DNA from 2 places in the Mesorhizobium sp. WSM4842 genome. Region 2 is predicted to be linked to the other one. Evidence: riboswitches for the same ligand, from Rfam matches in the RefSeq annotation. Region 2 holds a riboswitch; the other holds the start of a gene.
The links. A riboswitch is a leader RNA that binds a small molecule or an ion and turns the genes downstream of it on or off. The one in region 2 is predicted to bind thiamine pyrophosphate.
Positions count from the first base shown of each region.

Region 1: linked by a shared signal. The riboswitch ahead of thiB (thiamine ABC transporter substrate binding subunit) and the one ahead of thiC (phosphomethylpyrimidine synthase ThiC) in region 2 are both predicted to bind thiamine pyrophosphate.

Region 1 is NZ_CM148372.1:1,489,541-1,506,642, reverse strand. It holds gene AC0NIE_RS07130 (helicase-related protein) at 130-3,528, shown strand; gene AC0NIE_RS07125 (RNA-binding S4 domain-containing protein) at 3,543-3,929, shown strand; gene fdxA (ferredoxin FdxA) at 4,079-4,417, shown strand; gene AC0NIE_RS07115 (CarD family transcriptional regulator) at 4,784-5,365, shown strand; gene AC0NIE_RS07110 (amino acid ABC transporter ATP-binding protein) at 5,468-6,241, opposite strand; gene AC0NIE_RS07105 (amino acid ABC transporter permease) at 6,238-6,918, opposite strand; gene AC0NIE_RS07100 (amino acid ABC transporter substrate-binding protein) at 7,078-7,851, opposite strand; gene AC0NIE_RS07095 (RNA polymerase factor sigma-32) at 8,183-9,046, shown strand; gene AC0NIE_RS07090 (M48 family metalloprotease) at 9,144-10,571, opposite strand; gene thiQ (thiamine ABC transporter ATP-binding protein) at 10,871-11,641, opposite strand; gene thiP (thiamine/thiamine pyrophosphate ABC transporter permease) at 11,641-13,260, opposite strand; gene thiB (thiamine ABC transporter substrate binding subunit) at 13,522-14,535, opposite strand; TPP riboswitch at 14,579-14,693, opposite strand; gene AC0NIE_RS07070 (thiamine diphosphokinase) at 14,796-15,440, shown strand; gene AC0NIE_RS07065 (ABC-F family ATP-binding cassette domain-containing protein) at 15,442-17,102, shown strand, end outside.
Region 2 is NZ_CM148372.1:6,556,511-6,569,983, reverse strand. It holds gene AC0NIE_RS31835 (two-component system VirA-like sensor kinase) at 1-2,040, opposite strand, end outside; gene AC0NIE_RS31830 (carbonic anhydrase) at 2,214-2,966, opposite strand; gene AC0NIE_RS31825 (hypothetical protein) at 3,107-3,286, opposite strand; gene AC0NIE_RS31820 (hydroxymethylpyrimidine/phosphomethylpyrimidine kinase) at 3,993-4,745, opposite strand; gene AC0NIE_RS31815 (thiamine phosphate synthase) at 4,736-5,341, opposite strand; gene AC0NIE_RS31810 (thiazole synthase) at 5,338-6,111, opposite strand; gene thiS (sulfur carrier protein ThiS) at 6,113-6,310, opposite strand; gene thiO (glycine oxidase ThiO) at 6,279-7,280, opposite strand; gene thiC (phosphomethylpyrimidine synthase ThiC) at 7,277-9,112, opposite strand; TPP riboswitch at 9,216-9,332, opposite strand; gene AC0NIE_RS31790 (acyltransferase family protein) at 9,499-10,098, shown strand; partial or broken gene AC0NIE_RS31785 (GNAT family N-acetyltransferase) at 10,225-10,618, opposite strand; partial or broken gene AC0NIE_RS31780 (response regulator) at 10,620-10,937, opposite strand; gene AC0NIE_RS31775 (porin) at 11,367-12,521, opposite strand; gene AC0NIE_RS31770 (helix-turn-helix domain-containing protein) at 13,420-13,473, shown strand, end outside.

The sequences.
Region 1 (17,102 bases), 2.1 Mb from region 2:
GCCTTCGAGCTGCCGTCGGAACATTCCGCTTTCGCTTCGCACTCGAAATCCCTATGTGTCGGCTGTCACACGCGCCGCCACGGGGCGCGCTCCCGACAACGCGAAGAAGAGAGCCTGATTTCCAGGTCGATGAACATCCCGCCGAAACATATTGAGCCGCTGATCCTCTCGGGCCGCGACGTGACTGCCGTGCTCGGGCCGACCAACACCGGTAAGACCCATCTCGCCATCGAGCGCATGGTGGCGCATGAAAGCGGCATCATCGGCCTGCCGCTCAGGTTGCTCGCCCGCGAGGTTTATTCACGCGTCTGCGAGAAGGTCGGCGCTCACAAGGTGGCGCTCATCACCGGCGAGGAGAAGATCCAGCCCGACGGTGCCAGATATTCGGTCTGTACCGTCGAAGCCATGCCGCGCGAGACCAACGCCGCCTTCGTCGCCATCGACGAGGTGCAGCTGGCTGGCGATCTCGAGCGCGGCCACATCTTCACCGACCGTATCCTGCATCTGCGCGGCCGCCAGGAGACATTGCTGCTCGGCGCAGCCACCATGCACGGCATCCTCCAGCGTCTGCTGAAGGGCGTGTCGGTGGTGACCCGGCCACGGCTGTCGCATCTCGCCTATGCCGGCTCGAAGAAGCTGACCCGCCTGCCGCGACGCACGGCGATCGTCGCCTTTTCCGCCGACGAGGTCTATGCGATTGCCGAACTGATCCGCCGCCAGCAAGGGGGTGCGGCCGTCGTGCTCGGCGCGCTATCACCCCGCACTCGCAACGCGCAGGTGGAGCTGTTCCAATCGGGTGATGTCGATTACCTGGTCGCCACCGATGCGATCGGCATGGGCCTGAACCTCGATCTCGATCATGTCGCCTTCGCTCAAAACCGTAAATTCGATGGCTACCAGTATCGCAACCTGACGGCGGCCGAGCTCGGCCAGATCGCCGGCCGCGCCGGCCGGCACTTGCGCGACGGCACTTTCGGCGTCACCGGCCAGGTCGATCCGCTCGACGAAGATCTGGTCAAGAAGATCGAAGGGCATGAGTTCGACCCGGTGAAAGTGCTGCAATGGCGCACCGCGCATTTCGATTTCGCCAGCCTCGATGCGCTGAAGCGCTCCACCGAGACCAACGCGCCGGTCGAAGGCCTGACGCGTGCGCTACCGGCTGTGGATGCGCAGGCGCTCGAGCATTTGTCCCGCGACGAGGATATCCGGGCCTTGGCCACCAACGCCAAGCGCGTGGCGCTGTTGTGGGAGGCCTGCGCCCTTCCCGACTACAGGAAGATCGCGCCTGCCCAGCATGCCGACCTGATCGCCTCGATCTACATGGACCTTGCCAGGCATGGCCATGTCGACGAGAATTACATGGCCGAGCAGGTGCGCCGTGCCGACACCACCGAGGGCGACATCGACACGCTGTCGCACCGGATCGCCCAGATCCGCACCTGGACATTCGTCTCCAACCGGCCCGGCTGGCTGGCCGATCAGGCACACTGGCAGGAAAAGACGCGCGAAATCGAAGACAGATTGTCGGATGCGCTGCATGAGCGGTTGACGAAACGCTTCGTAGACCGCAGGACTTCCGTCCTCATGCGGCGCCTTAGAGAAAATACCATGCCTGAAGCCGAAATTAGCCCAACCGGAACTGTCCTCGTCGAAGGCCATCATGTCGGCGAGTTGCAAGGGTTCCGCTTCACCGCCGACCAGAGCGCCGGCGGCGAGGACGCCAAGGCAGTGCGCACAGCAGCCCAGAAGGCGCTTGCAGCCGAATTCGAGGCGCGGGCCGAACGCTTCGGCGCCTCGGCCAATGGCGACATCGCGCTCGGCTCCGACGGCACGCTGCGCTGGATCGGCGCGCCGATCGGCACGCTGGTCGCAGGCGACGAGCCGTTGAAGCCGCGCCTTGTGCTGCTGGCCGACGAGCAGCTCACCGGACCAGCCCGCGACAAGGTCGCGGCGCGCGCCGAGCGCTTCGTCAATTTCCAGATCGAGTCCTTGCTGAAGCCGCTGGTCGACCTCAAGAACGCCGAGCAGATCACCGGCATCGGCCGCGGCATTGCCTTCCAGCTCGTCGAGCATTTCGGCCTCATCAACCGCCGCGACATCGCCCAGGAGATGAAGTCGCTCGACCAGGAAGGCCGCGCCGCCCTTCGCCGGCTCGGCGTGCGCTTCGGCGCCTACCACGTCTTCGCGCCCGCGCTGATCAAGCCGGCCCCGGCCGGACTGGTGACGCTGTTGTGGGCGCTGCAGAACGACGGCAAGGACAAGCCCGGCTTTGGCGATGTGGTCCACGCGCTGGCCTCCGGCCGCACCTCGGTGGTCATCGATCCCACGTTCGACAAGGCCTTCTACAAACTGGCCGGCTACCGCAATCTCGGCCGTCGCGCGGTGCGCGTCGACATCCTTGAACGGTTGGCCGACCTGATCCGGCCCGCAACCAACTGGAAGCCGGGCCTCGGTCAGCGGCCCGACGGCGCCTATGACGGTCAGTCTTTCATGGTGACGCCGCCGATGATGTCGATCCTCGGCGCTACGGCCGACGACATGGAAGAGATTTTGAAAGGCCTCGGCTACCGAGCGGAGCCGAAGCCGGCAGTCGAGGTGAGGGCGCGGCTCGAGGCACAGGACAATGCCGCGCGTGAAGCCGCCGCGGCCAAGCAGGAGGCGGAAGAAGCTGCGCGAGCCGAGCAGGCCAAGGCAGCGGACGCCGCGGTTGCGGACGCAGCCGCCGAGGCGCCGGCCGAGAGTTCGGAGCCGGATGCAGTGGCAGAGGCCACAGCCGAAGCGCCCGCGGAAACCACCACCGAAGCGGAACCTGTCGCAGAAGCTCAGGTGGAAACTCCGGCTGAGCTCACGGTAGAGGGGCTGCCTGCAGCCGAAGCCGCAGCTCCAGAGGCAGCACCCGAAACCGCCGAGATTGCGGTCGCACCGGCGGAGCCGGCTTTCGAAGCCTCGCCCGCAACGGAAGCCGTGTCGGCCGAACCTGCCGCGGCGGCGGCAGCCGCCACCGGCGAGGCTGCTCCAGAGGCCGAGAAAGAGGCCGAAGAACCAAAACCCATCCTGTTGTGGCGGCAGGGCCGCTTCGACCAGCGTCCGCGCCACCGCCACCACGACAGCCGGCCCCGTGACAGGGACAATCGCCCGCGCAACGGGCAAGCCGCCCGCGATGGCCGTGGCGACGCACCGGCAGATGCCACCGGCGGACAACCGGCCGGCGCTCCAGGCAGCCGGCCCCCCCATCAAGGACGCCGCGACGGCGACGGCGCCGGCAAGCCGCGCTTCGACCGCAGCAAGTTCAAGCCCAAGCCTCAGGGTGAGGCAGGGGAACGGCGCGACGGCAAGCCGCAGGGCGAGCGTCCCGATCGTCGCGAAAGCCGGCCGGACTGGAAGGGCGGCAGGCAGGACGGCAAGGGTGGCGCACCAGGTGGAAAGCCCGCGTTCCAGCCTAAGCCTCGCGAGGAGCGTCCCGTGCGCTTCGACCCGGATTCTCCATTCGCCAAGCTCGCCGCGTTGCGCGACCAGCTGAAGAAGTAAGTTCGCTCGCTCCGATGGTCGCCGAAGGCCGCCAGCGCATCGATAAATGGCTGTTCTTTTCGCGTGCGGTGAAATCGCGCTCGCTGGCAGCGAAGCTGGTGGTGGCCGGACGCGTCCGCATCAATCGCGACAAAGCAGCGCAGGCCTCCGATCTGGTCCGGGCCGGCGACGTCCTGACCATCACTCTCGAGCGGCGCATCTTCGTCTGGAAGGTGCTCCGCACGGGAAGCCGGCGCGGCCCTGCCGAAGAAGCGCGCATGCTCTACGAGGATATGTCGCCGCCGCCCGCGCCGAAGGGCGAGGCCGTTGCCGATGCGATTCCCGCGCTGCGCGATGCCGGCAGCGGCCGCCCGACCAAGAAGGAACGCCGGGAGACCGACCGGTTGTTAGGCGACGACTGACGCATAACCGGGCTTCGCCGCATCGCCCCTCTGGAATTCCATTCCGGAAACACCGGTATCGCGCGCAATGGCTGCCCTTGCAAGCGGCGGGTAAAGACGTTACCTCACCAAAAAAGCCTAACAAAAACGGGACGTCCGGGAGCCGACCGATGACCTATGTCGTGACCGACAATTGCATAAAATGCAAATACATGGACTGCATCGAGGTCTGCCCGGTCGACTGCTTCTACGAAGGCGAGAACATGCTCGTCATCCATCCCGACGAATGCATCGACTGCGGCGTCTGCGAACCGGAATGCCCGGCAGACGCGATCAAGCCCGACACCGAGCCGGGTCTCGACAAATGGCTGCAGATCAACACCGAATACGCTGATAAATGGCCCAACATCACCGCCAAGAAGGAGCCTCCGGCCGACGCCAAATCCTTCGATGGCGAGGCCGGCAAGTTTGAGAAATATTTCTCCCCCGAGCCCGGCGAGGGCGACTGACAAGACCGCTGTTTCAGCCAGCATAACGCCGCCTAAAAGGCATGGTACATTAACTGCCTTGGCAGGCGGCGATGGCGCATGGCCTTCGCGCGTGCAGCAAAACCTTGATTCTTCCGACTTTTTGTGCTACATCAACCAAACATGCCGGTGACACAACGTCGATTTATGGCGCAAACGCCCCAAATCACTGAAAGGTGAATTTCTCAATCCGGACCAGAGTGATCTGGGGCAGGCGGTCGCAATTATGCGGTTTGCCGGCCTCGGCTTTTCCGGTGGGTTCGTAGTTGTGCGGCTAACGATCGGTTATCCGATCGCGCGAGTTCGGCCGGCAGAATGCCGGTACCACACCAAGGAGTTCATGGCGTAATGGCAACAATCACCCCGCAGAAGAAGTCCAGCGCAGCGCGTCACGGTTTTAAGACCGGCGAGTACATCGTCTATCCGGCGCATGGCGTCGGCCAGATCGTCTCGATCGACGAGCAGGAAGTTGCGGGCCACAAGCTGGAACTGTTCGTCATCGACTTCCAGAAGGACAAGATGCGTCTGAAAGTGCCGGTTGCCAAGGCGACCTCCATCGGCATGCGCAAGCTGTCGGAAGAGGATTATGTCGATCGCGCGCTGAAGGTCGTGCAGGGCCGCGCCCGCGTCAAGCGCACCATGTGGTCGCGCCGCGCCCAGGAATATGATGCGAAGATCAATTCCGGCGACCTGATCTCGATCTCCGAAGTGGTGCGCGACCTCTACCGCGCCGACAACCAGCCGGAGCAGTCCTATTCCGAGCGCCAGCTTTATGAGGCGGCACTCGACCGCATGGCGCGCGAGATCGCGGCCGTCAACCGCATGTCGGAAACCGAAGCGGTGCGCCTCATCGAGGTGAATCTCAACAAGGGTCCGAAGCGCGGCGCCAAGGCCGACAACGAAGAAGCCGAGCAGGAAGAAGCAGCCTGAGCGCTTCTCGCCTTCGAATTGCAAAAACCCGGCCTCGCGCCGGGTTTCTCTTTTATGCATGTCGTTATTCCAAAACCGCTGCGCAGTTTTGGGCGACATGCATTAACCTTCGCCGCCGCCTTCCTTCTCCGCTTCCTGCTTCAGCGTCGCGATGAACCGCCTGGTTCGCTGCCGCTCCGGATTGCTGAACAAAACAGCGGCGGGGCCTTTCTCGATGATGGCGCCGGCGTCGAGGAACACCACTTCCTGCGCGATCTTCGAAGCGAGGCGCAAATCATGCGTCGCCATCACCATGGTGGTGCCCTCACGAGCGAGTTGGCTGAGCACGTCGACCACCTCCTGAGCCAGTTCCGGATCGAGCGCCGAGGTCGGCTCGTCGCACAGCAGCACTTTCGGCGATGGCGCCAGCGCCCGGGCAATCGCCACGCGTTGCTGCTGGCCGCCTGACAGCGTCGCCGGCCAGGCATCGGCCTTGTGCACCATCCCGACCTTTTCGAGCAGAGCGAGCGCCCGCTCGCGCGCTCGCTCGACCGGCCATTTCAGCACCGTCACCAGCCCCTCCATGACATTTTCGATTGCCGTGCGGTGCGGAAACAGCTGGAAATTCTGGAACACCATGCCGGTCTGCAGCCGCAGGCGCTGGATGGCCGTGCCGGAAACCTTGCCGCCGGGATGGAATTCGAGCGCGTCGTCGCCGATGCGCACCGTGCCCGAAGTCGGGATCTCGAGCAGGTTGATGCAGCGCAGAAGCGTGCTTTTTCCGCCGCCCGAGGGACCGACAAGGGCGGTGACGCTGCCTTCCTCGATGGTGACCGTCACGCCCTTCAGCACTAGGTTGTCGCCGAAGCGCTTCTCGATGTCGGTAAGACCGATCATGAGCGCGCCTCCAGGAAGCCGCCATAGCGGCTGAGCCGCTTTTCCAAGCGCGTCTGCAACGCCGACAGCACCGAGCTCAGCGCCAGATAGAGAGCCGCCGCCTCGACATAGAGGATCAGCGGCTCATAGGTGGTGGCGACGATGCGCTGCGCCGCCTGGAACATCTCCGGCACGGTGATGGCGGCGGCCAGCGATGTATCCTTGACCAGCGAGATGAAGGTGTTTGACAGCGGCGGCACCGCGACGCGGCCTGCTTGTGGAAGAATCGTGCGCCGCATCGCCTGGCTCCAGGTCATGCCGATCGAATAGGCCGCTTCCCACTGCCCCTTCGGCACCGAGCCTATGACGGCGCGGATGATCTCCGACGTATAGGCGCCGATGTTGAGCGTGAAGCCGATCAACGCAGCTGAAAAAGCGTCGAGCAGGATGCCGACCGAGGGCAGGCCGTAGAAGATCAGGAAGAGCTGCACCAGAAGCGGCGTGCCACGGAAGATCCAGACGTAGAAGCGGACCACGGCGACCAGCGGCTTCGGACCGAACAGCCGAACGAGCGCCGCAACCAGTCCTACGAAGAGACCGAATGCGAACGACAGCAGCGTTAGCGGCACGGTGAAGATCAGCGCGGCCCATAGCAGCGTGGGCAACGAGTCCAGCATCAGTTGCAGCCAGTGCGGCACGAAAACCCTCCTTGCGAGATGGCCGCCCAAAACCGCCCCGGCAGCATCGAAGCGCGATCATACGGCCGCCATATCACGCGAAAAGCGGCGGCCGTCAAAGACAGCTCGCCGCGATACCTGCCATACGGGCCGGCAACCGGCCCGCTCCGTGAAATGCGCTTACTTCGAAACGTCCTGGCCGAAATAAGTGTCGGCGATCTTCTGGTAGGTGCCGTCGGCCCTGATATCGGCCAGCGCCTGATTGATGGCGGCGACCAGTTCCGGATCGCCCTTGCGCACGAGGACGCCGGAATAGTCGGCGTTTTCTTCCTGCGCGGCGATCTTCACATTGGCGTCGGGCTTGTGCTTCTTGAAATCGAGGAAGGACAGGCTGTCGTTGATGGTGGCGTCGGCACGGCCGGTAAGAAGCAGCTGGATCGACTGGTCGAAACCATCGGTGCCGACGAGTTCGGCGCCGTTCGCTTCGGCGAGCTTGCCGAAATTCGAGGTCAGCGACTGCGCCGCCTTCTTGCCCTTGAGGTCGGCAAAGCTCTTGATGTCGGTATTGTCGCCGCGCACGATCAGCACCGCCTTGGACGCGATATAGGGATCGGAGAAATCATACTTGGCCTTGCGCTCCTCGGTGATACCGACCTGGTTGATGACGGCGTCATAGCGCTTGGCGTCGAGGCCGGCGATCAGCCCATCCCATTTGCCTTCGAGGAATTCGGCCTTGACGCCGAGGCGCTCGGCGATCGCCTTGGCGATCTCGACATCGAAGCCGACCAATGCGCCCGAGGCATCATGATAGGTGAAGGGGGCATAGGTACCCTCCGTGCCGACCTTGAAGACACCGGCCTGCTTGATCTGCTCGAGATTGGCGCCGGCATGGCCTGATGTGACGGCCAGTACCTGCAGTATTGCGGCGACGATAAGCGAATTGAGCCATTTCATTTTTCTGTGATCCCGTCATTGGCCGGCGTACGCCGCATTTGTGAGCGCCGGAAACTGACAGATGCGGGCTGGCGAAATAAGGAACCAGATTTCAAAAATGAGACGCTTTCGAAATCCAATTCTCAAAACCACATCGAGTCGCGCCAACCGACCACGTAGCGACCACCGCAACGAGCTTTCGGCAGTGCAATCCACGCGACATCAGCGGCGGAACCATTCACCCGCGTGGCACGTTCTTGGCTGTTGTAGGGCGCGGCGTCGCCAATTCAACCACGATGCCAGCTTAGGGTTCGAGCGATCGCACCGCAACGCCCGGAACAGGGAGCGTGGCATGATGGAAGATATGGCAGGGCGAACCATGGTCCGCGCGGCGATGAAAGCCCCCTATCTCGAGCGCGACGAAGAGCATCTTCTCGCGCTGCGCTGGAAGGAAGACAACGACCAGCAGGCGCTGCACCAAATCGCCATGGCACATATGCGTCTGGTCATTTCCATGGCCTCGAAATTCCGCCACTACGGTCTGCCGCTCGGCGATCTGGTCCAGGAAGGCCATGTCGGCCTGCTGGAGGCGGCGGCCCGCTTCGAACCGGAACGCGAGGTGCGGTTTTCGACCTACGCGACATGGTGGATTCGCGCCTCGATGCAGGACTATATCCTGCGCAACTGGTCGATCGTGCGTGGCGGCACCAGTTCGGCGCAAAAGGCGTTGTTCTTCAATTTGCGGCGCCTGCGCGCCCGCTTGGCGAACGGTGCCGAGCCGATCTCGAATACCTCGCTCTATCGCGAGGTGTCGGTCGCGCTCGGCGTCTCCGAGGCTGACGTGGCGATGATGGACTCCCGCCTTTCGGCACCGGATAGCTCGCTCAACCAGCCGCTCGCCGACGATGCGGGCGCCACCGAGCGAATGGATTTCCTGGTTTCGGACGATCCTTTGCCGGACGAGGTCGTGGGCGACACGATCGATGTCGAACGCCGTTCTGTCTGGCTGAAAACGGCGCTCGGCGCGCTCAATGCCCGCGAGCTCAGGATCATCGAGGAGCGCCGGCTGAGCGACGAGGGCGCGACGCTCGAAGCCCTCGGCGAGGCGCTCGGCATCTCCAAGGAACGCGTCCGCCAGATCGAGGCACGCGCCATGGAAAAGCTCAAGATAGCGCTGGTGAAGCAAAACCCCGAGTTTCTGGCGACCGCCGCCTAATCAGGGTGTGTTGAGATTCAGGACTTAAAGTACGTGAGCACCGGAAGCGCAGGAAACTGCCGGTTGCAGGCCGGCATCACCTGAATATCGACACACCCTATTTGTCGGTGATGATCTTGACCTTGTCGCCGGCCGAAACAGCTGCACCGGGCGACATCGCATTGAGCACCCTGAACAGATCGAGCTTGCGCTCGACGCCGACCATCTGCGAGGCGAGCGAACCCATGGTCTGTCCGGGCCGCACCGTGACAACGCGGATATGCAGCGGCTTCAGCGCCGCTTTCTCGGCCGCGCTCAAGATACGGAAGGAACCGCTGACCGAGCGCGCCACGGCATCCAGCGAGGCGCTGGCGGAAGGGGCAGCCGTCAGCAGCCGGTAGACCTGGCCACCGGCGCGGATCACCGCGATGTCGAACTGCCAGCCCTCGGCACTGGCATGCGCCGTCGCCGCGTCGTTGCCATTGATCGTTTCCTGGCGCACGCTGCTTTCGTCGAGACCGGCCACCCAGCCGCTGCGGATGTAGTCGGTCAGCGAGCGGCTCTTGTCGATCGAAACGCCGTCGAAGCGAATCGCTATGTCGCCTGGCCCGGTTGCCGTCACCGCCGCGGCCGAGTTGTCGATGATGAAGCCGTCGGGCACCGAGAACGACACGCCGAGCCCTGGATGCAGGAAGGTTTCGCCACGCACATAGCCCTCCTCCGGCGTGTCGCCGTAGAGCAGGCCGTCTATGCCGGCGAGGAAGGCGTCGCGGTCGCGCGTGCCGACGCCGGGCGCGCCGAACTGGCGGGCATGACGCTGCGCCAGAACGATGCGCTGCGGCGTGTTGGGATGCGTCGCCAGGAAGTCGAGGCTGGCGTCGGTGGCGCCGCTGATCGAGCGGAAATCGGTGTAGGCTGACATCGACTGCAGGAAGCGGCCGGCGGCAAAGGGATCGAAGCCCGCCTCGCCGATCGACTTGATGCCGATGCCATCGGCCTCAAGCTCCTGATTGCGCGAGAACTGGGCAAGCCGCAGCTTGCCGCGGATCAGTGCCGCCTTGGCGGTCGGGCTGTCGCCGAGCACGTCGGAGACGACCTTGGTTGCAAACCCCTCCTCAGCCTCGAGCTGCTGGCGCTGCAAGCCGTGGTTTGCAGTGACGTGGCCCATCTCATGCGCGATGACCGCGGCGAGCTCGGCCGAATCGTTGGCCAGCGCCAACAGGCCGCGCGTGATGTAGAGATAGCCGCCCGGCAGCGCGAAAGCATTGACGTTGGGCGAATTAAGGATGGTGATGCGGTAGGTCTGGCTCGGGTTGGCCGACACCACGGTCAGGCTGCCGACGACCTTGGCGACCATGCGCTCGAGCTTGGGATCGGAATACTCGCCGCCATAGGTGGCCAGGATGCGCGGATGCTGCGCCTTCGCCATTTCGGCGAGCTTGCTGTTGGCGGCGACATTGTCGACCGTGATCGGTTTGCTGGAAGGTTGGAAGCCGGATTCCTGAACGTCCGGAGGCGTGAACATCTGGCAGCTTGCCAGCGCCATGGCAAAGCCGGCCAGCGCGAGGAAGCGCGCCAGCGGTTTCCTTCTCACTCTGTCGGTGCCGGTCGGCAGAACAGCTTCCTTTCGGGTCTCAGCACATGGCCCCGAAAATCGGGCATCGATTTTCAGAAAGGATCATGCGCACAATCAACTGCCACAGCGTCCTTCGCGGCCATGAGCACGCATGGCACACCGTAGTGGCAAATCACAACCTATGCCGGACCAGTATCGGAGGACCTAGTCACACTACTTTGACCATGGCAAGCAAGCACCACATCGCCTGAAGCCGGTTTGGCCGTAAATTATGTCCGCTTCCGGGCAACATCTCGTGATCCCGCGCCAAACGGACCTGCACCGATATAGCGTCGGAAGGCCTCCGGTCCAGCCTTGGTAAAAAAATCGGCGACAGTCCCGGTTGCGGCAACCGTGCCATTGTCCAGGAACACCATGTCCTGGCCGATACGGTGGGCATCCTCCGGCTGATGCGTGACGAACAGCACCGTCATGCGCCGCTCCGCATGGACGCCGGCTACCAGATCGAGCATGTCGTCGCGCAAGGCCGGTCCGAGCGAGGCGAACGGTTCGTCGAGCAAGAGCACCGGCCGGTCGCGCACCAGGACGCGGGCGAGCGCGACGCGCTGCCGCTCGCCACCGGAGAGTTCGCGCGGCAGGCGCTGTTGCTTGCCGGCAAGGCCGACGCGCTTGAGCGCCCCGGCGATTGCAGCGTGGTCGCCCTCGGCCAGCCTGAGCGACGGCGAGCGGCCAAGGCCGACATTTCGTTCGACCGAAAGATGGGCAAAGAGATTGTTTTCCTGGAACACCATCGACACTGGCCGCGCCGACGGCGGTTTGGCGCCGACATCGGCGCCGCCGATCAGCACGCGGCCCGATCGCGGCGTCTCGAAGCCGGCCACCAGATTGAGCAGCGTCGATTTTCCCGAACCGCTCGGCCCCATGATGGCGGTGATCTTCGAGGCGGCGAACTCGACATCGAATAAAAACGGCGCTTCGCGATAGCTGAACGAGACCTTTTCCAGCCGCACGGCCGTACCGCTTTCCGCACTGTTGAGCATCATGATTTTTCTCCCTGCCCCAGCCAGTCAGCGGCCAGGACAAGCGCAAGACAAACCAGGCCGAGCAGCAACGCCAGGCCTGCCGCGTCCATCGTGCGGTAGCTGCCCATGCGCGCCAGCAAGAGGTAAGGCAGTGTCTGCAGGGAGTCGCTGCCGAACAGGGCAATGACGCCGAGATCGCCGAGCGACAAAGCCATGGCGAACGCGAAACCGGTGGCGAGCGGCCGCCGCAGCGACGGCCAGTCGACCAGCCGGAACCGGTTCCAGCCCGAAATGCCAAGCAGCAAACAGAGCCGTTCGTGGCGTTCGCTCGCCGCATCATAGCCGGGGCGAATGGCGCGGATGGCAAACGGCATCGCCATTACCGCATTGACGGTGACGACCATGACAGGGGCGATGGCAAAGACGTCGCTGACAGCACGCAGGAGCAGGAACCAGCCGGCGCCGATGACGATGGGCGGCACGACGAGGACGAAGCCGGCGCCGGTATCGGTGGCGTATTCGAGCAGCGTCCTGGCGCCGACGCGACGCCTCAAGGCCAGCGCCCGTCGTGCCATGACGAGCGACAGCGACAGCGCCACTGAAAGCAGCGCCGCCAGCAGGGCGAGCACGGCGCTGGTCAGCGTCGCCTGCCGCACCGCGATCTCGCCCGCCAGCCGGCCGAGATCGGCGCCAAGGCCTGACGTCACCATGGCAGCCATCGGCCCGGCGACGAACAGCAATGCGAGAGCGATCAATGCTGTATTCAGCACGGTCTCGGCCGGGCCGGCCGAAAGATAGCGGCGCGGTGCCACCGGCAGGTTGGCGTCGCCGACGATGTTGGCGCCAAGCCGCATCAATGCCAGCACAACGACGAAGGTCAGCGCGATCTGCAGCAGTGTCAGCGTCACCGCGCGGGCAGGATCGAAATCGAAACGCAGTGCCTGGTAGATGGCGACCTCCAATGTCGTCGCACGCGGCCCGCCGCCCAGCGTGAGCACGATGGTAAAGGATGTGATGCAGAGCATGAAGACAAGCCCAGCGACGCCCGGCAGCGCCGCACGCAGCGTCGGCCATTCAATCAGCCGGAAGGCGGGTCTGGCGCCCATGCCGAGCTGGCTCGCCAACCGCCACTGGTCGGCCGGCACTGTCGTCAGCGCTTCAAGGAACAGCCGCGTGGCCAGCGGCAGATTGAAGAAGACATGGGCGATGAGGATGCCGGACAGGCCGTATATGCCCGGCCAGCCCAGACCGCCAATCGCGGTGAGCACGCCGGCGAAATAGCCGGCACGGCCATAGAGAGCCAGAATGCCGAGTGCGGCGACGATGGCCGGCAGCGCAAGCGGCACGGCGAAGAGCTGCAGGATCAGGCCGCGACCAAAGAAGCGCGGATGCCGCGACAGCGCCCGCGCAACGAACAGCGCCGGCACGACGGAAAGCAGTGTCGACAGCAAAGCCTGCAACAGCGTGAAACGGGCGACCCGGAAGAGGTAGGAATCGAAGGTCGACGCGGCGCCGGACGGGTCGCGGGCGCCTTCGACGATGAGCCCGGCGAACGCTCCGCCGACCAGCAGCGCAACAGCGGCAAGCGCGAGAATGCCGGCGGTGACGCGGGGATCGGCAGGATATCCGGTATGCATGCCGCCCTGCCTAGTTCAACGATCGTAGAAGCAGAAAATATGGCTGAGGTCGAGTTCCCGCCCACCCCTCTGTCCTGCCGGACATCTCCCCCTCAAGTGGGGAGATTGGCAGCTTCATCCTCGCCTCAATCTTTCGACTGTTGCGATTGGCGAAAGCGGAAGTGACATCCGATCTCCCCCCTTGAGGGGGAAATGCCAAGTTTTGGCAAGGAGGGCAGGACAGAGGCGGGCGCCGTAGAGTAATCATCTTTCAATCACAAGCTACTTGCTCATCACCGACAGCCATTCGTCGACCCAGGCCTTGCGATTGGCGGCGACCGCTTCGGGGCTGAAAAGCAAAGTCTTGGTCGGCTTGACGAGCTTGTCGAAAGCCGGATTGAGCGGCTTGTCGGTCTTGCCGGCAGGGAACATCCAGTTGGTCTCGGGGATGACATCCTGGAATTTCGGTCCGGTCATGAAAGTCAGGAACTGTCTCGCCAACGGGTTCTTCGCGCCTGACGTGGTGATGCCGGCAACCTCGATCTGCAGATACTCGCCCTCCTCGAAGGACGCCGCCTGATAGCGTTCGGTGTTTTCGGCGACCATGTGATAGGCCGGCGACGTGGTATAGGACAGCACCATCGGCGCCTCGCCCTTGGTGAACAGGCCATAGGCCTCGCTCCAGCCCGGCGTCACGGTGAGCACCTTTGCCCTAAGCTTGGCCCAGGCTTCCGGCGCCTTGTCGCCATAAACCGACCTCACCCACAACAACAAGCCGAGACCGGGCGTCGAGGTGCGCGGATCCTGGATGACGATCTTCTCATCGGCATTGCCCTCGACCAATTCCTTCAGGCTCTTCGGCGGCGTCTTCAGCTTTTCGGTGTCGTAGACGACGGCGAAATAGCCATAGTCGAACGGCACGAAAACATCGTCGCTCCAGCCGCCCGGCACATTGACATCGATGACGGCACCATGCGGCGAAAACAGGCCGGTGGCCTTGGCTTCCGCAGTCAGATTGGTGTCGAGGCCGAGCACGATGTCGGCCTTGGTCGCGGCCCCTTCCAGCTTGACGCGGTTGAGCAGGGCGACGCCGTCGGCGACCGCGACGAATTCGAGAGTACAGCCGCATTCGGCCTCGAAGGCCTTCTTCACCGCGGGGCCTGGACCCCAGTCGGCGGTGAAGCTCTCATAGGTATAGACGGTGAGTTTTTCCTGCGCGGATGCCGGCCCGATGCCGGCGGGAACAGTCGCCGCAAGCAGCACTGCCGAAACTAGAGTGTATAAAAACGTGCGCATCGGCGCCTCCTTCGTTCGCGTTGAAAGGAATTGAGGCGTCGGGCTGTCCGAAACGTCTAATCCCTCCGCCGGTACAAACCGGATCAGGTTCAGCGGGTTGGCATGGTCGCCTCTCAGCTGGCTCGCGAAGATCGCGTCCAGCACCCCGTTAGAGCGTTTCGACACATAGGCCCGGCCTGGTTGCGGCGCAAGCGGAAGTTTGCCGGGCATCTGGAACGCGGCCTTCCGTTTGGCAAGCAGGGCTGGTAAGGGCCACGCATATGAGCAAATTCACCATCCTGCTTGGCGGCGATCTAATCCGCACGCCGCTGCTCGACCGCCAGGTCGAAGGCTCCCGTGTCATCGCCGCCGACGCCGGCATGAGCCATGCCCGGACGCTGAACCTGACGCCGGAACTCTGGGTCGGCGACTTCGATTCGGTGCCGGCGGACTTGCCGGACGAGTTGGCCGCCGTGGCCCGCCAGGTGTTTCCGGCAGAAAAGGACAAGACCGACGGCGAACTGGCTATCGCCGCCGCGCTCGAACGCGGCGCGACCAGTCTCGTGCTCGCCGGCGCGTTCGGCGGCAAGCGCACCGACCACGCCTTCCTGCACCTGGCGCTCAGTGTCCGACTGGCCGAGGCAGGGACGGAGGTGCTTTTGACCAGCGGCGCACAGGAAGGCACTCCCTTGCTTCGCGGAAAGGCCGGCTTCGACTACGCCGATGGCACGCTGTTTTCGATTCTCGGCTTTTCCGACCTTACCGGCCTGACCGTGACCGGCGCCAAATGGCCGCTGAACCATATCGAGATGGCGTTCGGTTCGTCGCTGACCATTTCCAACGAGGTCAAGGGCCGGCTGGAAATTGCGCTGAGCAGTGGCCGCGCGCTGTTGCTCGCCCACCCATTCCCCTTACCTGGAAGCTGACATGGCGCCGCCACTTCTCAATCTCGACGGCATAAAACTGACCTTCGGTGGCACGCCGCTGCTCGACGGGGCGGAACTGACGGCGTCGGCGGGCGACAAGATCGCTTTGGTCGGCCGCAACGGCTCGGGCAAATCGACGTTGCTCAAGATCGCTGCGGGATTGATAGAGCCGCAGGACGGCGAGGTGTTCCGCCAGCCCTCGGCGACAGTGCGCTACCTGCCGCAAATGCCCGACTTGGATGGTTTCGCCAGCGTCCGCGCCTATGTCGAGGCGGGGCTCGGACCCGCCGACGATCCCTACCGCGCCACCTATCTGATGGAGCATCTCGGCCTGTCCGGCGACGAGCGGCCGAACGATCTCTCCGGCGGCGAGGCGCGCCGTGCCGCCCTTGCCCGCGTCATGGCGCCGGAGCCCGACATTCTCCTCCTCGATGAGCCGACCAACCATCTCGACCTGTCGGTCATCGAATGGCTGGAGGAGGAGCTTGCCCGCACCTCTTCGGCGCTGATCGTCATCTCGCATGACCGCCGCTTCCTCGAGCGCGTGTCGCGCGCCACCGTCTGGCTCGATCGCGGCCAGACCCGCAGGCTGGACAAGGGCTTTGGCCATTTCGAGGAATGGCGCGACACCGTTCTGGAAGAAGAAGAACGCGAGCAGCACAAGCTTGGCCGCCAGATCGTGCGCGAGGAGCACTGGCTGCGCTACGGCGTGACTGCAAGGCGCAAGCGCAACATGCGCCGGCTCGGCGAACTGCAGACCATGCGCCAGCGCTTTCGTGGCCATCGCGGCGCCGAGGGTGCGGCGACCATGGTGGCCAGCGACGCCGCCGAATCCGGCAAGCTGGTGATCGAGGCCAAGACCATCGAGAAGAGCTTTGGCGACCTCACTGTGGTCAAGGGCTTCTCGACCCGCATCCAGCGCGGCGACCGCGTCGGCCTGGTCGGCCCGAACGGTGCCGGCAAGACGACACTGCTGAAGATGCTGACCGGCGAATTGAAGCCGGACTCAGGCACGGTGCGGCTCGGCACCAATCTGGAGATCGCCACGCTCGACCAGAAACGCGACGCGGTCGATCCGCAAGAGACACTGGCGCAATACCTCACCGACGGGCGCGGCGAGAACCTCGTCATCAATGGCGAGCAGCGCCACGTCGTCTCCTACATGAAGGATTTCCTGTTCAAACCGGAACAGGCGCGCACGCCGGTGCGCGAGCTTTCGGGCGGCGAGCGGGCGCGGCTGCTGCTCGCCCGCGTGTTGGCGCGGCCGGCGAACCTGCTGGTGCTCGATGAGCCGACCAACGACCTCGACATGGAGACGCTGGAATTGCTGCAGGAACTGGTCGCCGGTTTTGCCGGTACGGTGATCCTGGTCAGCCACGACCGCGATTTCCTCGACCGCACCGTGACCAGCCTGATCGCGCCGGACGGCGGCGGCCGCTGGATCGAATATGCCGGCGGCTATTCCGACATGCTGGCGCAGCGCGGCGGCACCAGGCTGGACGACCGCAAGGCACGGCCAAAGGCCGAGACCAGCGAAGTGGTGGCGGCAGGCAGGAGCGAAGCACCCGCGCCGAAGGGCTCAAAAAAACTGTCGTTCAAACAAAAATTCGCGCTGGAATCGCTGCCGAAGAAGATCGAGGCGGTGAACGCCTCGATCTCACG
Region 2 (13,473 bases):
GAGCGCGCTCACGTGCCTGTCAACCGCAGCAAGACCCAGCCCGGTCCCGCCGACGCAAGAGCGCGTGGTAAAAAAGGGCTCAAAGACATGCGGAAGTATCGAACTTGCGATTCCTGGGCCATTGTCGCTGATGGAGATGAGAACGTAATCTCCAGGTCTCAAGGTTCCCTGAGCCAGCGGCTTGGTTTGGCACACCTGGGCGCGAGAAACGCTAACCTCGACACGGCCCTCGTTCAAGACAGCCTCCGACGCGTTCTTGCACAGATTCATGAGAATCTGCTGTATCTCGGTTGGGCTGCCCTCGACCACCGTTTGCCACTCGTTGATCTTGAAGTTCAACTGAACATCGGCACGAACTGTGACCCGCAGCAATGGCGCAAGATCCATAAGAATTTCAGAGACATTGAAAGGCACTGCCACGCGCTGTCGGTTTCGGCTGAGTGACAAAATCTGGTCAACGATCAGCTTTGCTCGGTGTCCAGCTAAGATGATTTGATCGATGTGGTTCCGAATTCTTGAGGGACGACGCACAAGACTTTTGGCAATCTCTGAGTATCCAATTATTGCTCCTAAAATATTGTTGAATTCATGTGTGGCGCCGCTTGCGATTGTGCCGACAGTCCTCAGCCTTTCCACATGCTCCCATCGACTCACCAGAAGGTCGCGTTCCGCATTTATGCGTTGCATTTCAAGATGGTTGCTTAAACGCACAATAGCACTGGCAAGAACCCGGAGGTCGTCTGCTGAGGGGAGTGAACGATCTCCTTCAAAAACAAGGATGCAAACCACAGCCTGCTGATCGGAGACCCGGCATCCAACAATTTGACACACACCGGAAGTGCCTATGGCGGTCCGAACCATTTCCGCCGCCGGAATGACGCGAAACACTGGCCGTCCGGGGCGGACAAGTGAAACGACTTGATCAATAAGCGCGACGTTCCAGACGGGTATGCACGTGTTGGCCACAAAGCACTCGGTATGCCTGCTGAGACTCGGATCCACCAGAGCCAGCGCGCATTGATCCGCATCGAAAACGCGTTGAACGAGTCTAAGCGCTGCTTCGGTGGAAAAGCACGCCGAGGCGTTCTTTGCTTTACTATCGTTGAAGCGAGCTTCGATCTCACTCATTGCCGCTTCAAGCTCCAACCGCCTTTCCAACCGTTTCGTCCGCAGATGCTGCCTGGAGGGCCGAATGATCGCAAACAAGCAGAGGCATATGGACACCAAGCCAAAGAAAAGTCGCGTACGCTGCGCTTGTGCGCTGGCCAAGCTGTAGCCTTTCAGATGCTCTCGCTCCAGTTCGACGGCCATGGAGAACGTGTCGAGGGATGCGATCTGATTGGCAGCTTGGTCCAACCTCCATAAAGAAGACAGGAAATTGCCCATAGCATCCGCGGCAGCTCGGGCCTGGCTCGGAGCAAGTCGGTCGAGAGGCTGATCCATCTGTGATGCGAGGGTGAGCCCCGGTTCAGCCGAAAACACGATCAGCTTCGAAAGTTCAACCCTGCCCGACGGTGCCCCCCCGAGGCGACCAATCGAGCGAGCAAGATCTGCGAGAGAGCTTTGCATAAGCTGATTTTGCTTGACCAAGGCTGAGATGGCAGCCTCTTTGTTTTCGATCGAGTTTATGAGCTGCGCGAGCAATTTGGATTGCCCGGAGCTCTCATCGGGCGAACTGTCGAGAGGGCGTTGCAAGTTTTCACGATCCCTTTGCAATGCCTGTCCGGTAGAAGCAACCGAACGGTAGTCCAATGCCATATCGGTCCGAGCGCGGGCGACGTCGCGCCGGAGCAATGCATCGTGGATCTGAATCGTTCGCAGCTGGCTTAGGACCGCGTCGTTGATCTGGGGCCCCTGCGTCCCGACCAAGAGCGCAATCGAGGCAGCTAGGGCGATTACATTTGCTTTGTCGAAACTGAGCCATGTTTCCCAAGGAAACGGCGTTTGATCCGCGGTGCACGCCTTGCGAAGGTCCAATCTGAATTCTAGCTCCCTATCCCTTCGGTGTGCTGCCGGATGCTGTTGGAACAGGAAAGCCACGTGTACCTCTCCCTCATAAGACGGTTTAAGACCGTCGCCCACTTGGTCTTGATCCGCGTCCAGGACTAGGATGAGCTCCCAAAGGGCCTCCGCGACGCGGAGCGCATCCTCACGATATTGGGGATCAGCCGTCGATATAGCGCACCAGTCTGGCCTCGCCCGTGACGGGGACCTCAGCCGAGGCCTAGGATGAAGCGCCGATTGTGTGAACGGATAGGCCGCGCGTTCAGGGGGTAGAGTGAGGTAAATCGCTCCATGTCTGCCGGGTCGACCTCAACCGGTTCCGTCGCCAGCATCCACTCGACGTTTTCGGTGCATGGCGGAGTCGTCAAGGATCCCGCATACGTCCAATAGCTAAGTGAGGCCGGTAGAAGCCCGTTGGGCTCGACCTCGTCGACCGCTGTTTCCTCACCTGAGATTGCGGGAAATGCTGCGGCAAGGCTGGCGAAGCTGGCATTTGTCGCGCCTGGCGCCAGAAACACGCCCAGCACACCCAGAGTGTCGCTGTCGGTGTCCTTATGGACGAAATGCGCTTCCATCGGAAAATTCTTGCCTGCCACGTAGTGTTCGCTCGGCGCATGGAAATGGAACTGTACCAGTTCGTAGACACGATCCCCGCGGGTGAGGGTGCTGCCTTGCGGCAGGTTGACTTGGATGGTGTGGCCGTTGTTCACCATCCTGCCGCCGGCCTTGTGCCAACCTATGGCGATGTGCGGAATATCCGCTTTGACCGCGCCCTTGATATCGATCGGCGATTGCTGCGTGCCCGCCGAGCAGACGAAATTTCCCTTGTCCAGCTCGCCCCAGTGTTCGGGCCCGGCCGGGCCGGCATATCCCCAATGGGTGCCCGCCGCCCCCACGGCATCAGCGCAAATGGAACACGCGCCGAGTGCAACGAACCCTTTGATCAGATTACGACGATGCATATTGCTTTCGCTCCTGGACGTGAACTGAGTTTATCATTTGCGGTTGGCATGGCGGGAACTGCGGTCGCAACTGTGATGTGGCAACATCATCGCAACTACGCCGAACAACTCGGCATACGACCAGAGCATCGCGCAGGGCTTCACGTCGGCGCATAGACGACATTCTCGTCGGGGCCGCCGCTGAGCTTGTCATTGTCCTCACCGACGGTATGCGGTTTGTAGCGGCCATTCTCACCGGGTAGATGGTCCGAGCTATCTGCGCCGAATACGTGGTCGTTGCCTCCACGACCACCGATTGCCCTGGGTATCCCAGATCGCATCCTCGGCCTCGTGACGCCTTCATATTCATCATCCGTCGACTAGAGAAATCGATTGCTTCAATTAAGAACATTCACGTTTTGGATGCATTCACGCGTAATCCGCGGCACTTCTGAGGACGCCTCACTTCGGCGGGCTTGCTATTGAAGCGTTCGCCTCCTCAAGCAGCTCAGGGCCGCCCCCGTGTGGAAGCTGGTGCCCCGAGTCTCGATGCGGCAATCGCGACCGCATCAAGCGAGCACCCGCCATCGTCGCCTCGGAGCCTCTGGTCGACGGGGTAGCGTTTTGAGTGGCAACGGCCGAAGGTGCGCTGCTGCCACGGCAGCTTTCCACTTCAGCTGGCGTCTCGAGCGCCTGTCGCAACACCTCACCTATTGCCAGCCAGCAGGACGGCACGACTACTCAGCCAGCATCGGCGCGACGCTGACCACACCGATCTATTCGGATGGCCGCACTTCGGCGCTTGTACGACGGAATAAGGAATCGCCCAATCAGGCCCGGATCGATACCTACGGTGAGGACAATAACAAGCTCAGCGGCGCCCCGACGAGGAGTCGGCCGCGCTCTGGTCCGTCAGCAAGTGACTGCAGCATGGACCACGTACACCGCAGCCCGACTTGCCTTGAATGGCGTCGTCGAGCAGCGATGTCGGCCAGCGCACCACGCTCGACGTTCTCAACGCCCAGGCCGTAGTCATCACCGGCAAGATCAATCGTGCCGAAGCCTCTCGAAAACAAACAGCTTGCCTTCGCGCACGCTGTCTTCGAGCGGCTTCGCCTTCGCCAGATGCGCCGCAATCGCGCTGGCCAGCACGCAACCTGTTCCGCGCATCGATGCGGCAAGGCGCGGTGCATCGAAGGGGATGGGTTCATGACCGGAGCGTAACAGAATATCGGTCGATCGGGGTCCCGACGCATGCCCACCCTTAATCAGCAGGGCTTGAGCACCGACGGCCAGCAGTCTTTGTCCTTGTTGGAGCGCTCCGTCCTCATCCACTGCCAGTTCGGAGCCAATAAGGAGCGCCAGTTCAGGGAGGTTGGGCGTGACAATGCAGCAAAGTGGCATCAGATCGCGCTTCATGGCATCGATAGAGCCTGCTTCCAGAAGTGCGTGGCCTGAAGTGGAGGCCAGCACAGGGTCGAGTACTGCCGGCACTTGCCCATTTTCGCGCAGCACCGCCGCAACGGTAAGGATGGTCTCGGCTGTTCCGAGCATGCCGATCTTGATTGCCGCCACTTCGTTGGCCTGCAGCGCGGCGTGCATCTGATCGGCCACCAGGCTTGGTGGCGAACGATTAATTTCCATGACGGCGTCGTGCGTTTGCACCGTCAGCGCGGTGACAGCAAGACAGGTGCGCACGCCAATGGCAGTGATCGTCTCGATGTCTCGTGCTATTCCAGCACCCCCGCTGGAATCCGATCCGCCGACGACAAGCACATGGGGTTCGCGCCTCAGCGCCATGGCTTTGTCTTTTCGATCCACTCGCGTGTTCGCGCTTCCGGGTCGGGATTCAATGTAATGTCGGTCACCACGGCGGCGCTGTCCGCACCGGCACCGAATACATCCTCGAGCCGGTTGGGATTGAGGCCGCCGATCGCGACCAGGGGTGTCGGCGCGATCCGGCGCTTCCATTCACCGAGCCGCTCTAGCCCTTGCGGCGTCCACTTCATCCTCTTCAAGATGGTGGGATAGATCGGACCGAGCGCAATATAGTCGGGCTCCGCAAACATGGCCGTTTCCAGCTCGACATGATCATGCGTGCTCAATCCGAGCCTGACGCCGGCTGCCCGTATCCTCGAGAGGTTGGCGGTTTGCAAATCCTCCTGGCCGAGATGCACGAAATCGCAGCCTTCCTCGATTGCCAGGCGCCAATGATCGTTGACGACGAGCTGGCATTTGTGTTGGGCACACAAGGCATTCGACTTGCGGATCTCGGCGCGCAACCTGGTCTCATTCATGCTTTTGATGCGAAGCTGAACCTGCTTGACGCCGATCGGCGCCAACCGTTCTATCCAGGCAGCGCTGTCGACGATCAGGTAGAAGGGATCGAGCTTCATGAAAAAACTGCCCTGCCGATGGTCGGCGTCGATGGTTCGGCAACCTCGCGCGGTTCGAGCATTCCCGAGCAGAAAGCTTCACGGCCGGCTTCGACCGCCTTGCCGAATGCTCGTGCCATGCCGACGGGGTCGGCCGCCTTGGCGACAGCGGTGTTCAGGAGCACGGCGTCAAAGCCGAGTTCCATGACGGTCGCCGCATGCGACGGCCGCCCGAGGCCAGCGTCCACAATCAGCGGGACGCCGGGGAAATGTCCGCGCATCGAGCGCAGCGCAGTTATGTTGATCGGTCCGAGGGCGGAACCGATCGGTGCGCACCACGGCATCAAGACCTTGCAGCCCGCCTCCAGCAGCCGCTCGGCGACAACACGGTCGTCGGTGGTATAGGGGAATACCGAAAATCCATCCTCGCACAGGATGCGGGCGGCTTGGACCAGTCCGAACACATCAGGCTGCAGAGTGTCGTGGTTGCCGATCACCTCGAGCTTGATCCAGGTCGTGTCGAACAATTCGCGCGCCATTCTCGCCGTCGTGACCGCTTCCTTGACGGAGTGGCAGCCGGCCGTGTTGGGCAGGATTCTCATGCCGAGCGAGCGGATCAGCGACCAGAATTTTTCGCCAGCCCTGCCGCCTGCCATCTCGCGGCGCAAGGAAACGGTTACCACCGCCGTGCCCGACGCCTGGACCGCATCGGCAAGGATGGCCGGCGAAGGGTATTGAGCCGTGCCGAGAAGCAGGCGGGAAGGAAGCGTCGTCCCGAGAAGTTCGAACATGCTAGCCTCCCTGCATCGGCGAGAGGATTTCGATGCGGTCGCCGTCGCTCAACCGGAATTCCGCCCGGCTGGCTTTGTGCACGAGGTCGCTGTTGACGGCGGTCGCCAGCCAATCGCCTTCATAGTCGAGCGCGGCAAGCAGTTCGGCCAGGGTTGAGGCGTCAATCTCAAGCGCTTGGCCGTTGACGATCAGTTTCATTGGCAGGCTCCAAGGATTTGTCGTGACTGAAGACGAGTTCGGCCGCCTGGCGCGCCATGGCGGGCGCGAGAAGAAAGCCATGGCGATAAAGCCCGTTGATCGCGACGGTGCTTTCGCGTGCTTCGACACGCGGCAGATTGTCGGGAAAGGCTGGGCGGACGCCGACACCGGTTTCAACGATCTCGGCCTCGCCAAAGGCCGGATGGAGGGTATAGGTCGCGCCCAAAAGCTCCATCATGGAACGCGCCGTGACCCGTCCAGCGGACTGGCTCTCGATCATCGTAGCGCCGGCCATGAAATGGTGGTCAGTGCGCGGCACTACGTAGAGCGGAAAGCGCGGATGAAGCAGCCGGACCGGGCGCAAGAGCGAGACATCGGGCGTGCGCAGGATCAGCATCTCGCCGCGAACGCCGCGCAGTCGGTCGTCTTCCGCCGCGATGCCCGTGCAGTCGATCCGGCGATCGAAACCGCAAACATGCCGGGCCTTGGCGCCGAAGTGAAATTCGACTCCCATGGCTGCGAGTTTGTCGTGAAGCGCAGCCATCGCCCGGCGCGGGTCGAGATGGGCTTCGTCGGGGAAGAACAGCGCACGGCGGAAATGACCGGCGAGGTCCGGCTCGAACTGTGCGATTTCGTTTTCATCAACAGGCCTGTACCCCGACGTGCGACTGGCAAACCGGTCGAGCTCGGCCGCATCGCGCTGCGCGGCCACGACCAGTGTTCCGGCCCGCGTCACCTGCCCGGGCGTTGCCGTATCCCACCAGTCGGCGGCGTCGCGTCCGAGATCGAGCACCGGCTGCTCGGCGCTTTCACGTTCGCACCATGGCGCCAACATGCCGCCGGCGAACCACGACGCATTGCCGCCGAGGCTATGCCTCGTCTCGGCAACCGTCACTGCCGCGCCGCGGGTGGCCAGCTCGAAAGCTGCGGTGAGGCCGGCGACGCCGGCCCCTTTGATCAACACCTTCATGACGGCTCATGCGCCTCCGGCATGGGCGGGGCGCTGGTCTCGTCCGCTGGCACGTAGAGATCGCCGCCCTCGCGGTATTTTGCGGCCATTGCCGCCATGCCCTCTTTCTGTGCCTCGGCGCGGATATCGTGGGAAATGCGCATTGAGCAGAATTTCGGGCCGCACATCGAACAGAAATGTGCCAACTTGTGCGCCTCCTTGGGCAAGGTCTGGTCGTGGAAGGACCGCGCGGTCTCGGGATCGAGCGACAGGTTGAATTGATCCTCCCAGCGGAACTCGAAGCGCGCGCGGGAAAGGGCATCATCCCTGAGTTTCGCCGCCGGGTGTCCCTTCGCCAGGTCGGCGGCATGCGCGGCTATCTTGTAGGTGATCACGCCAATCTTGACGTCGTTGCGATCGGGAAGGCCGAGATGTTCCTTCGGCGTGACGTAGCAGAGCATGGCCGTGCCGAACCAGCCGATCATCGCCGCCCCGATACCTGAGGTGATGTGGTCATAGCCCGGCGCGATGTCGGTCGTCAGTGGTCCAAGCGTATAGAACGGCGCCTCGCCGCAAACAGCGAGCTGCTTGTCCATGTTCTCCTTGATCTTGTGCATCGGTACGTGGCCGGGCCCCTCGATCATCACCTGGCAATCCTTGGCCCAGGCGATCTTTGTCAACTCGCCGAGCGTATCCAGTTCGGCGAACTGCGCCGCGTCGTTGGCGTCGGCGATCGAGCCGGGACGAAGGCCGTCGCCGAGCGAGAACGACACGTCGTAGGCGCGGCAGATGTCGCAGATTTCCTCGAAATGCTCGTAGAGGAAGCTTTCGCGGTGATGATGCAGGCACCACTTGGCCATGATCGAACCGCCTCTGCTGACGATACCGGTGACCCGGTCGACCGTCAGCGGGATGTAGTGCAGCCGCACACCGGCATGGATGGTGAAATAGTCGACGCCCTGTTCGGCCTGTTCGATCAGCGTATCGCGGTAGATTTCCCAGGTCAGGTCCTCGGCGATCCCTCCGACCTTCTCAAGCGCCTGGTAGAGCGGCACGGTTCCGATCGGCACAGGCGAATTGCGGACGATCCATTCGCGGATGTTGTGGATGTTGCGACCGGTCGACAGGTCCATGACGGTGTCGGCTCCCCAGCGGATCGCCCAGACCATTTTTTCGACCTCTTCGGCCATCGACGAGGTGACGGCTGAATTGCCGATATTGGCATTGATCTTGACCAGGAAATTGCGGCCGATGATCATCGGCTCGCTCTCCGGGTGGTTGATGTTGGCGGGAATGATAGCCCGTCCGCGCGCTATCTCGTCGCGCACGAATTCCGGCGTGACGAAGTCCGGGATCGCCGCGCCGAAAGAGTTGCCGTCGCGCTGCATCCCGCCGCGTAAGCTCTCGCGGCCGAGATTCTCGCGAATGGCGACGAACTCCATTTCGGGGGTGATGATCCCGGCGCGCGCATAGGCAAGCTGCGTCACCGCTTGGCCCGTTTTTGCCTTTAGCGGCCGGTGGCGCACGGGAAATTCCGGCGTCAGGCGCTCACCTGACGCAAAGCCGTTGTCCTCCGGCCTGACACTGCGGGCATCGTGGAATTCGACGTCGCCGCGCACCGTCACCCATTCATTGCGAAACCTGGCGAGGCCCTTTTCGATGCTGGTTTCGACAGTCGGGTCCGTATAGGGGCCGGACGGATCGTAAACGGTGACAGGCGGTTCGCCTGCCGTCGGATGGACGGCGATTTCCCGCATCGGCACCCTGATCTGCGGGTGAATCAGGCCGGGTTTGTGGATTTTCCTTGAGGCGGGCAGCGGTCCCGTCGACACGGCGGGGGAAATGGCATTCATTTTGAGGCTCCTTTGCTCATGCATTGGAGACCCAGTTCTGTGCCGGAAGGATGAAAAGACGCTTCTGTTGACCTGCTGAAACAGGACCTCGGGCGTAAACTCCCGCAAAGCGCTTGCACCGTCCCTACGCCAGTATGAACTGGATCAGGTTCAACGGGTCACTGCGCCGCGAAAGCCAGCAGTATCTCAGCCCCTTGCCGGGACTCCCCTGGTGAATGCCCCAGGTTGAACGGGCCGGCTCCGATTTGTCAAGCGCATTCGGGTCCGGCCGAAAGCAGCTATCGCCTAGTTGGCGGCATCCGTTATCCGCTCAAGGCGTCTTCAAGCGCCGGTTCTCCCGCATCTATCCGGCGCTGCTGGTTTTCGTCCTCGCTTCGATGGTTGCCTTGTCCGGCACGTTTGTCGCCTTCAAATGGAAAGCGGCGCTGACGGCGCTGACATTCACCTACAGCTATGCCGGAATTCTCGTCAGCCGCGCCGGCGCGCTCGACCATATCTGGTCGCTGTGCGTCGAAGAACATGCCTATGTCATCCTGGCGCTGATCAGCTTTGTTGTTTCGGGGCGTGCCCGTGTCGTCATGCTGCTCAGCGCGCTGTCGGTGCTGGCCATGGCGAACGGTGCGATTTCGCACTGGGTCTTCGGGATGGACTACGAGACGACCTATTGGCGAACCGACGTGCACATCGCCTCGATCCTGCTATCGGCGGTGATATGCCTGCTCAAGGCCGACGACAGGCTGCCGGCGCATGTCGCCATTGCGGCGTCCGTCGGAGCGGTTCTTCTGTTCATGGATGCGGTGCCGCCGATCCACTTTCTGGTCGCGGTGCCGCCGATCCACTTTCTGGTCGCGGTGCCGCTGTTGGCGCTCGCCGTCAATTCGCTCGACTTCAGCACTCGGTATCTGACCGGATTTTTGTCTTCCTGGCCGATGGCGACGCTGGGGCTGTGGTCGTATTCGCTGTATCTGTGGCAGCAGCCGTTCTAAAAATTCGTCTATGCGCAGGGCAGTGCGCCGCTGCTGATGCTGGCCGGCGCGCTTGCGCTTTGTGCAGCTATTACATCGTCGAAAAGCCGGCTCGCGCCTGGCTGAACCCCTGATAGAGCTGTTGCCTCAGCCGGTGACCCGCCTGGTGTAGTAGCGCACTGCCTTCTTGCCGCCGTGGATCACCGCGTCGCCGACCTCGGCAAAGCCGAGCGCGGCGTGAAAGGCATCCGAAGCCGGGTTGGGCGGTTCGGCATTCGCCTCGCAGGTGACGATGGTCTGGCCGGCACGCAATGCATGGTCGAACAGATCTCCATAGAGCCGCCGGGCATGGCCGCGGCCGCGCGCTTGTTGCGCGACGAGGACGCGGTCGACATAGACCGAAGCGCCGATAGCGCTCGCGGAACCACAGGAAGTTCGGGCTGTCGTAGCGGGCGTCTTGGTCGAAGGTCATGATGAAGGCCTCCAGCGCGCCGATGCGGCGCGAATAGAACGATTTGCCTAGCAGGAAGGACAGGCGTTCCGACTTGCTGCGGCGTCAGTTTGGCAAGGCGCTGCACCATCTCGGCGCGATCGGTGCTGTCGGCGTCCGGCGGCTGGCCTTCATAGGTTTCGGGCACGTGGATCGCACCTTCCATCGCCGAGCCAATGGCGGCGGCCAGATCGCTCTTGCGCGCCGATTTCGGGACGAAGCCGGCTGCGCCGTAGGACAGCGCCTCGGAAATGATTTTTGGCTCCTCATGCCCCGAAACGATGACCACCGGCAGGCGCGGATAGCGGGTCCGAAGCTGCAGCAGCCCGTCGAAGCCATGCACATCGGGCATCCTGAGGTCGAGCAGCGCAGAGATTGAATGGCAGTCCGCTGCGACTCAGACACTAGTCCTTCAAGATGACCCAAACAGAACAAGAATCTTACTGAACCGAACTGATTTTGCAATAACGGTCGCCGAAGATGATTCTGAACCACTGAGGAAACTTGACGAGTGCCTGGACGAAACGTCCAGGCATTTCTCAGCCGGTCCTCCGAAGCTCGCGATCTCGAGCGCTCATCGCAATGAGGGTAGCACAACAGGGATGCAGATGGGGCCGAGAGACATGTCCTGGACGAGTTATTCAGTGGCATTGCTAAGCGCTCTATGGAAGCCTCGCTGATCAGGCTATGAAGTCCGGCAACCAATGTCCGGGCATGATCGTCCGGGACCACATTTTGAACATCGTAAAGCCAGACACCGAGGCCTCCAGTCGGGCCTCCGACATTCAGATTCGCTTCGTTAGAACGAGCTTTGGAATCGCAGCACGCCGCCGAGGCTGTTCCTTTTGCCGACGTGAGCCGGGTTTATTCCAGAACGGTCGAGGGCAGCGAACTTGGCGTAATGGGCATAATCGACTTCGGCTGTGACTGTGAAACCTGGAATGACCGTATAGGCGACGTTTGCAGCCAGTCCGGAGTTCCTGAGCTGATCACCCGAGACCTGAAGGTTGAACGAAGTTTTCTCGTTTAACGTGTAAGTGGCGCCCGCCCAGAAAGCCCAGTTGCCACTCCAAATTTTGTAGAAGCCGCGACTGTGAGCGGCGACCGCGTTGGTTGGGTCATCGTTGAGATTGCCAATGGAGCCGTAGCCGAACATTCCGAATAGCGACAGGTCATCTGTGACATTGACATCGACTCGGAGCTTGCCGGCCAAAGCTTCGTAGTCGCTGTCACGAGCGATTACGCCGGTGATCGCGCCCCAGCCCTGCGTCTGTTTCACGCCGAAGACGACGTGCGGAACATGGCTGTCGATAGTACCGACTACACCCGACCCTTGTTCAAGTGAAACCAGAGCCGAAAAGCCATTATCGGCATCGAAGTAATACTGAGCCACGTTGGTATCGAAGTCGCCGTACGGAACGAGTACGTTATTGAGCACGTTTCCGGCGTAGCCTGTAAACGTGTCGAAGGCCGACTCGTCCTTGCCAACTCGGAGGCCACCAAGCTGGATCCAGGCGGAAGTCAACTTGACGCCGCTGTTGAAGCTATAGTTGTGAGGGCTTTCCGGACCCGGATAAGCGTTGTGGTTGCCGAAGTTCACGCGAGTCTCAGTATAGGTCTTCAGTGCGCCTAGTTCGGTCTCCTGGCGCGTCCAAGTTTTGAACGTGAAACGCGTGTTGTTTCGCCAGGTGCCCTGAGCCTCGCCAGTTCTCACATCGGAGGTTCTTATCCCGTCATACGATCGGACATCGCTGAGGCCGACGTCGTAACGGATGTAGCCGCCGATGCGCACGCAGGTCTCGGTGTCGGGGATATGGAAGTAGCCCGAACCGTAGACGTCGCAGATCTTGACGTATTCGGTCGGACCCGGCACGGAGACTTCGTCCGTCGCGCGAGCGACGGAAACGGAGATCAGGGCCGCAACTGAGCCGAGAAGAAGGCTGCTTACGTTCATTCTGGATATCCAGTTCAAAGAATAAAAGGCGGACGCGTCAAAGGGCGAACCGGCGGCCTATCCCAGGACCCAAAACATGTGCACGGTCCTGTTTCGTACCTGAGGAATGCGCGATACTAAGTTGACTATAGTAGTTCCGGTGTGAGTAAGCCAAGTTATACTTGTACTTTGCTTTATCGCAGTTCGACTTATGAAAGAAACAACTGTGGTTTGCTATCAACTGCCCGAATGAGGTGAGATTCGACCTCCGTCCGGATCCAAGAAAAGGAAAAATCGCCTATTGCCTTGCCGCGCTTCCCACACCGTTTCCTCAAATGCTTTCAGTACATCGGGGATTCAGCATTTCTGAACCAATATTCATCTCCGTTATCTGAGGGTTGGCCGTCGGCGTTAGATGCGGAGCAGCAAGCGACGTGCCATCCTGAAGAGGTAGCTCCGCGCTGACACTTAAATTGGCCGGCGCAACTTCGTCGCGCTCCCTTATTTTTGCTTTTTGGGGGTCAGGCTGAGCACCGAGCAGACGTTTTGGGACACGGTTCGTATGTTCGATATGTGACACTTTCGTTCGATACCGACAGCACCTGTTTGCTGTGAAGCTCGGGTCGAGACAGCATGCGGCGGCGCCGCTCGGTACGTCAGGCGGTAGCCCCGCTGCAGCACACATCTGGATCGTACCAAGGATGGCCCGTTTCGTTTTGCAGCGGCGCAATCGTTCACACCCCCGTGCGACTCACCTAGCGCCCATTGCGGATCAGATGGATGCATGCTCACGAGAGTAGTGTGGTTGGTTGCAGGGCCACCGCCTTGTTCGGTCAAACAGGCCAACTCTCGACAGATCACGGTTTAGGTCTTATATAAGCGCCATAGAAAGAGTTAAGGTCGTTTTTATGAGACAAACATGCGCTCAACAGTGACAGATACATTGCCTCCCAGAGTCAAGAGGGCGCTTGGC